Regions from separate parts of the Streptomyces sp. NPDC058000 genome, predicted to be linked through region 2. Evidence: riboswitches for the same ligand, from Rfam matches in the RefSeq annotation. Region 2 holds a riboswitch; the other holds the start of a gene.
What was found. Region 2 has a riboswitch for S-adenosylmethionine ahead of ACFVT2_RS25745 (aminotransferase class V-fold PLP-dependent enzyme). Riboswitches for the same ligand answer to the same signal wherever they lie in the genome.

Region 1: linked by a shared signal. The riboswitch ahead of thrC (threonine synthase) and the one ahead of ACFVT2_RS25745 (aminotransferase class V-fold PLP-dependent enzyme) in region 2 are both predicted to bind S-adenosylmethionine.

What each region holds. Positions count from the first base shown of each region.
Region 1 is NZ_JBHVQS010000019.1:88,749-92,713, reverse strand. It holds gene ACFVT2_RS20255 (trehalose-6-phosphate synthase) at 1-1,434, opposite strand, end outside; gene ACFVT2_RS20250 (glucosyl-3-phosphoglycerate synthase) at 1,484-2,458, opposite strand; SAM riboswitch class I at 2,635-2,792, shown strand; gene thrC (threonine synthase) at 2,810-3,965, shown strand, end outside.
Region 2 is NZ_JBHVQS010000029.1:104,589-108,553, forward strand. It holds gene ACFVT2_RS25735 (cytochrome bc complex cytochrome b subunit) at 1-898, shown strand, start outside; gene trpD (anthranilate phosphoribosyltransferase) at 1,039-2,103, shown strand; SAM riboswitch class IV at 2,184-2,301, shown strand; gene ACFVT2_RS25745 (aminotransferase class V-fold PLP-dependent enzyme) at 2,504-3,880, shown strand.

The DNA.
Region 1 (3,965 bases), on a different contig from region 2:
CGCCGTGGCCAGCCGGGCGGTCCGGGCGGCCCGCTCCTCGGCCGGCATGGTCAGCGCGGTGTGCAGCGCCTCGGCGGTCTGCCCGACGTCGTAGGGATTGACCGTCAGCGCGTCCGCGCCGAGCTCCTCCCACGCGCCGGCCTCCCGGGAGAGGACCAGCGCGCACCCCGCGTCGGAGACCACCGGCACCTCCTTCGCGACGAGGTTCATCCCGTCCCGGATCGGGTTGACCAGCGCCACGTCGGCGAGCCGGTACGCGGCCAGCGACCGCGCGAAGTCGTCCTTGACGTGCAGCACGACCGGCTGCCAGGTGGCCGTCCCGTATTCCGCGTTGATCTCCTCGGCGAGCCTGCCGACCTGCGCGGTGTAGTCGCGGTAGACGGGCAGGTCCTGCCGCGAGGGGTAGGCGAACGCCAGGTGCACCACCCGCTCGCGCCACTCCGGCCGGTCGGCCAGCAACCGCCGGAAGGCCAGCAGCCCGCGCACGATGTTCTTGGACAGCTCCGTCCGGTCCACCCGGACGACGGTCTTCCGGTCGGTGCCGCCGATCTGCTCGCGCAGCGCCGCCATTCGCTCCTCCACGTCGGGCCGCCGCGACCGCTCCCGCAGGAACTCCGCGTCCGCCCCCAGCCCGTGGACCCCGATCCGGGTCCGGTGCGCCTTGCGGTCCGGCGGCACCGCGACCACGCTGGGCGCCTCGTGCCGCGGCCAGTGCGCCGTGCAGTCCGGCCCCAGCGCCCGCTCGCAACACGCCGCGAACGCCCGCGCCCACCGCTGGGTCAGGAAATTCGCCCGGTCGGCGCCGAGGATGCCCAGCACCAGCTGCTGTTGGATGTCGTCCGGCAGCATCGCGAAGTACTCCGGCGGCGCCCACGGAGTGTGCGAGAAGTGCGCGATCCGGACGTCCGGCCGCACCTCGCGCAGCATCCCCGGCACCAGTGCCAGGTGGTAGTCCTGCACCAGCACCGACGCGCCGGGACTCGCGGAGTCCGCCAGCGCGCTGGCGAACGCCGCGTTGTACGCCTCGTAGGCCGCCCACTGGCCCCGGAAATCCGCGTCGAAGACCGGCTCCAGCGGCGTCTGGTACAGCATGTGGTGAACGAACCACAGCACGGAGTTGGCGACGCCGTTGTAGGCCGCGGCGTGCACATCCGCCGGGATGTCCAACATCCGGACGCGCTGTCCACCGGTGTCCGCGGCGTCCAGCAGCCCGCCGGTCCGCCGCACCGCCTCCCGGTCACCGTCACCGAGCGCCGCACACACCCACACCGCATCCGTCTCGGGCCCGATCGCCGAGAGCCCGGACACGAGCCCCCCGCCGCCGCGCTTGGCGGTCAGCTCACCGCCCGCCCCCACGGCGTACGAGACCGGACCGCGGTTGGACGCGACGAGGACCTCGGCACCTGGCTGGACCGCACTGCGCTCGGAGACCATGTCGCGACATTAACCCGCAGGGGATCCGCGCAAACGTACGGATCGCCCCTCAGGCCGCCCGCCGTTCCGCGTACTCCGGTATTCCGGCCATCGGCGGCCGCTCCTCGGTGTCCACCTCCGTCGTCCGCGGCACGAAGCCGTTCTCCCCGCGGTCGAACTGGGTCAGCCGGGGCCGCACCAAGTGGCCGCGGGCCAGCCGGAGTTGAGCGGTGCGGTAGATCGCGGCGGCCATCCGGCCGAGCGCCTGGCCGCCCTGGTGGCGGTGCTTGCGCACCCCTACGTCCACCTGGGCGAGCGCGTCCAGTCCGACCGTGTGCAGGGCGTCCACCAGCAGCCCCAGTTCCACCCCGTAACCGACCGGGAACGGCAGCCGCTCCAGCAGCGAGCGACGGGCCGCGTACTCCCCCCCGAGCGGCTGCACGAACCCGGCCAGCTGCGGCCAGTGGAGGTTGAGCAGCGGCCGGGCGACCAGCTCGGTGACCCGGCCGCCCTGCTCGCCCCGGCCGGCCGCGGGCACCCGGCCCTCCCCGGTCTCCAGCGGCCGGTCGTACATCGCCTTGACGAAGTGGATCTCCGGATCGGTCAGCAGCGGCCCGACGATCCCCGAGACGAAGGTGGACGAGAATTCCCGCAGATCGGCGTCGACGAAACAGATGATGTCGCCGCCGGTCACCAGCAGTGAGCGCCACAGCACCTCGCCCTTGCCGGGCAGCGCCGGAATCCGGGGCAGCACACTGTCCCGGTGGACGACCCGGGCACCGGCCGCCGCGGCGACCTCGGCGGTACGGTCGGTGGAGCCCGAGTCCAGCACCACCAGCTCGTCGACCAGCGGCACCTCCTCGGTCATGAGGTCGGCACGGATCGCCGCGACGATCGCGCCGACCGTCGCCTCCTCATCGAGCGCGGGCAGCACCACGCTGACCGTCCGGCCCGATTGCCGCTTGGCCTCCACCAGCCGCTCCAACGGGCGGTCCGCGGCGGACCAGGAGCGGCCGGCCAGCCAGCGCTCCACTTCTTCCAGCACGTCTACGACTCTCCTCGGTGGCCCCCGAACGGAAGCCCGTTATGTGATCCATCTCGCGGACCGGACGACTATCTCAACGGCGAGTGCCTTCGGTTACAGTCTTGAACAACGCGGATGACCCTCGCATGTCGGGGTCGCCGCGCAACAAACGCCTGGGTTTCGACCCAGCGCCATACCGCTCATCCAGAGGGGCAGAGGGATACGGCCCGTTGAAGCCCCGGCAACCCTCCAGCCGGTCTCCGCCGCAAGTCAGCACAGTGCGCGCGCGAGGCTCCCGGCTAGGGAAGGTGCCAAATCCGTCTCACGGCGAGATGCGTCGTGAGGAAGATGAGGAGAAAGGGCCTCGCCTCCATGGCTGTGCAAGTCACCGAATCCGCTCCCGCTGTCTCCCTCGGCCCCGCCGTCGCGCTGTCCTGTCGCGAATGCGGACAGCGCTTTTCGCTCGGCCCGATCTTCGCGTGCCAGGAGTGTTTCGGCCCGCTGGAAGTCGCCTACGAGCTCCCCGGCGGCGACCCCGAGGAACTGAAGAAGCGGATCGAGGCCGGACCCGCCAACATCTGGCGCTACGCCCCGCTGCTGCCCGTCCCCGCCGACGTGGCCGACAAGCCCAACCTCAACCCCGGCTTCACCAAGCTCGTCAAGGCCGACCGGCTCGCCGCCGAGCTGGGCGTCACCGGCGGCCTGTACGTCAAGGACGACTCCGGCAACCCCACCCACTCCTTCAAGGACCGGGTCGTCGCGATCGCCGTCGAGGCCGCCCGCGCCTTCGGCTTCACCACCCTGTCCTGCTCCTCGACCGGCAACCTGGCCGGTGCGGTCGGCGCCGCGGCGCGTCGCGCGGGCCTCAAGTCCTGCGTCTTCATCCCGCACGACCTGGAGCCCGGCAAGGTCGTGATGGCCGCGGTCTACGGCGGTGACCTGGTCGCCATCGAGGGCAACTACGACGACGTGAACCGCTTCTGCTCCGAGCTCATCGGCGACCCGCTGGGCGAGGGCTGGGGCTTCGTCAACGTCAACCTCCGCCCCTACTACGGCGAGGGCTCCAAGACGCTGGCGTACGAGATCTGCGAGCAGTTGGGCTGGCAGCTGCCGGACCAGCTCGTCATCCCGATCGCGTCCGGCTCCCAGCTCACCAAGATCGACAAGGGGCTGAAGGAGCTGATCGCCCTCGGTCTGGTCGAGGACAAGCCGTACAAGATCTTCGGCGCCCAGGCCGAGGGCTGCTCTCCGGTGTCCGTGGCCTTCAAGGCCGGACACGAGGTCGTCAAGCCGCAGAAGCCGAACACCATCGCCAAGTCGCTGGCGATCGGCAACCCGGCGGACGGCCCGTACGTACTCGACATCGCGCGGCGCACCGGCGGTGCGGTCGAGGACGTCACCGACCCGCAGATCGTGGACGCGATCAAGCTGCTGGCCCGTACGGAGGGAATCTTCGCGGAGACCGCGGGCGGCGTGACCGTCGGCGTGACCAGGAAGCTCATCGAGAACGGCATCCTGGACCCGTCGC
Region 2 (3,965 bases):
GGGTGCCGGCAAGACCAACAACAACGTGGTCGGCATGCCGCTGCTGCCGGTCTACATGGCCAAGGCCGGAGGCTTCTTCTTCCTGGTCTTCGGTGTGATCTCGGTGATCGCCGCGGTCGCCAGCATCAACCCCGTGTGGGCCATCGGCCCGTACCGGCCGGACCAGGTGTCCACCGGTGCGCAGCCGGACTGGTACATGGGCTTCGCCGAGGGCCTGGTGCGTGTCATGCCGGGTTGGGAGTGGAACTTCTGGGGCCACACCATCAACTTCGGTGTGCTGATCCCGATCCTGGTCTTCCCGCTGGTCCTGATCGCCATCGCGGTCTACCCGTTCATCGAGTCCTGGGTCCGCGGCGACAAGCGCGAGCACCACATCCTGGACCGCCCGCGCAACGTGCCCACCCGCACCGGCTTCGGTGTGGCCTGGCTCGTCGCGTACTTCGTGATGCTGATCGGTGGCGGCAACGACCTGTGGGCGACGCACTTCCACCTGTCGATCAACTCGATCACCTGGTTCGTCCGGATCGGGTTCTTCGTCGGGCCGGTGCTGGCCTTCATCGCCACCAAGCGGATCTGCCTGGGTCTCCAGCGCCGCGACAAGGACAAGGTGCTGCACGGACGCGAGTCCGGCATCATCAAGCGCCTGCCGCACGGTGAGTTCATCGAGGTCCACGAGCCGCTCAACCAGGAGCAGCTGCACGTTCTGACGCAGCACGAGCAGCCCGAGCCGCTTGAGCTCGGTCCCGAGGTCGACGAGAACGGCGTCCAGCGCAAGCTCAAGCGCTCGCAGAAGCTGCGCGCCAAGCTCTCCAAGGGCTACTACGGCGAGGACAACGTCATCCCCAAGCCGACCGTCGAGGAGTACAAGGAGATCACCAGCGGCCACGGCCACCACTGATCCCCGCGGGCGCGACACCGCGCACCGCTGGTAGTACGCCACCCAGAGGGCCCCGTCCACGAAGAGGACGGGGCCCTCCGGCGTTCCCGGAGGTCGATAGGGTGACGGCACAAGCAGGAGACGAACCAGGAGCGTGGACCATGAACGTTGTGACCCCGGCAGGCGGCGGCAGCGTGGCGGACCGCTCCTGGCCGGCCGTGCTGAACGCCCTCCTCGACGGCCGCGACCTCACCGCGGACGACACCGCCTGGGTCATGGACCGGATCATGCGCGGCGAGGCCACCGACGCGCAGATCGCCGGTTTCGCGGTCGCGCTGCGCGCCAAGGGCGAGACGGTCGCGGAGATCTCCGGCCTGGTCCGGACGATGTACGCGCACGCCAGCCTGATCGAGGTGCCCGGCCCCAGCGTCGACATCGTCGGCACCGGCGGTGACGGGGCGAACACCGTCAACATCTCCACCATGGCGTCGATCGTGGTCGCCGGCACCGGAGCCAGGGTCGTCAAGCACGGCAGCCGGGCCGCGTCCTCGACCAGCGGCGCCACGGACGTCCTGGAGAAGCTGGGCGTCAACCTGAACCTGTCGCCGCGACGCGTCGCCGAGGTCGCGGAGGAGGCCGGGATCACCTTCTGCTTCGCGGCCAAGTTCCACCCCGCGCTGCGCCATGTGGCGGCCGCCCGCGGCCAGCTGGGCATCCGGACGACCTTCAACGTACTGGGGCCGCTGACCAACCCGGCCCGGGTCAAGGCCCAGGCGACCGGCGTCGCGGACGCCCGGATGGCGCCGATCCTGGCCGGGGTGCTGGCCGAGCGCGGTTCGTCGGCGCTGGTCTTCCGCGGCGACGACGGACTGGACGAGCTGACCACCACCGCCACCTCCCGGGTGTGGATCGTGCGGAACGGCACGGTCCGCGAGGAGCCCTTCGACCCGCGGGACGTCGGGATCGGCCTGGTCCCGGTGGAGGCGCTGCGCGGCGCGGACGCGTCGTACAACGCCGAGGTGGCCCGCCGGCTGCTGGACGGTGAGACCGGGCCGGTGCGGGACGCGGTGCTGCTGAACTCCGCGGCCGCGCTGGCCGCACTGGAGCCGACCGACGCCCCGCTCACCGAGCGGATCCGCGACGGCCTGGCCAAGGCCGCCGAGGCGATCGACTCGGGCGCCGCCAAGCGGACCCTGGAGCGTTGGGCGGCGGCCAGCAACGCCTGACGGCGGAGGTGACGCAGGTCCCGGTCCGGAATACGGACCGGGGCTTGCGCGTCGAAGATCGTGTGGCATGATTCAGCCCAGGTCACGAGTGACAGCGACGTAGGCCCCGGCCCGCTGTCCGGCAACCCTCCTTCCGTGGCGGGGTGCCCCGGGTGATGACCAGGTCGCAGGCAGCGAGGTCTGCGGCAAGCGCGGATCCCTCGCCAGGGATCCTGGTCCTCGAGGGAGTCCTTCCGTGATGAAGCGAATGCGCTAGGGCCGTCGGCCCCCTTTTCCGCGCCACCTTTCTCTCTTTTCCTTCACGCTGCGGTGCCGTGCCGGGCGGATCCTCCGTGCCTTACGCGTACCGTGCGACGCCCCCCGCCGCAGCGCATTCGCTCATGCCTCCCGGGAGTTCGCCATGTCTGTTTCCGCTGCCGCCGACCGTGCCGTCTGTGCCCCGCTGCCCGTTCTGGGGCGGGACGTCCTGGTCCCGCTGGTGACCGGGGGCGAGGCCGTCTACGCCGCGTTGGACTACGCCGCCAGCGCGCCGGCGCTCCAGCGGGTCTGGGACGACGTCGCCGCGTACGCCCCGTACTACGGCAGCGTCCACCGCGGCGCCGGCTACCTCTCCCAGCTCTCCACCGACCTCTTCGAGAACGCCCGCGAGACCGTCGCCGACTTCCTCGGCTGCCGCCCCGACGACCAGGTGGTCTTCACCCGCTCCACCACCGACTCGCTGAACCTGCTGGCCGCGGCCCTGCCGCAGGGCACCCGGGTCTTCGTCTTCGAGACCGAGCACCACGCCTCGCTGCTGCCCTGGGAGCGCCGCGCGGACCTGGCCGTGACCTACCTGAACGCGCCGCGTACCCCTCAGCAGGCGGTGGACAGCCTGGAGAAGGCGCTGGCCACCCGCGAGCCGTACGGACCGGCGCTGGTCTGCGTCACCGGTGCCTCGAACGTGACCGGTGAACTGTGGCCGGTGCGGGAACTGGCGGCCGCCGCGCACGCCCACGGCGCCCGGATCGTGCTGGACGCGGCCCAACTCGCCCCGCACCACCCGGTGGACCTCGCGGAACTCGACGTCGATTGGGTCGCGTTCTCGGGTCACAAGCTCTACGCGCCGTTCGGCGCCGGCGTGCTGGCCGGCCGCGCCGACTGGCTCCAGGAGGCCGAGCCGTACCTCGCCGGCGGCGGCGCCAGCCGGAAGGTCGCCCGGCGGACCGACGGCGGGGTGGACGTCGAGTGGCACACCAACGCGGCCCGGCACGAGGCCGGTTCGCCCAACGTCATCGGCGCCTACGCCATCGCCTCCGCCTGCCGGGCACTCGCCGACGCGGGGTTCGACGGCCTCGTCGCCCGCGAACAGGAACTGATCACCGCGGTCCGCGCGGGCCTGGCCGAGGTCCCCGAGGTACGCATCCTCTCCCTCTTCGGCGACGACGCCCCACGGGTCGGCGTCCTCTCGTTCGTCGTCGAGGGCTGGAACAGCTCGCACTTCGCGGCCGCGCTCTCCGCCGAGTACGGGATCGGCGTCCGCGACGGCCTGTTCTGCGCACACCCGCTGGTGCGGACCCTCCTGGGCAGCGAGCCGCAGGAGCCCGGCGAGTGCGGGGCACCGGAGGCGGCGCCGGGGGAGCGGTCGCTGAACGCGATCCGGGTCAGCTTCGGCGCCGGCACGCCCGATGAGCACGTCGAACGGTTCGTCCGGGCGGTCAAGGAACTCGTCGCGGACGGCGCACGCTGGAACTACCAGGTGGAGGACGGCCGTTGCGTCCCGGCGCGTGCCGGCGCGTAGCGCCGGTTGATTTCCCGCGTTTTCGGCTTTCCCGCCGTGGGGGTTCGCGTTCTGCGCCTGGCGGCGCGGGCTGTTGTCCGCTGCG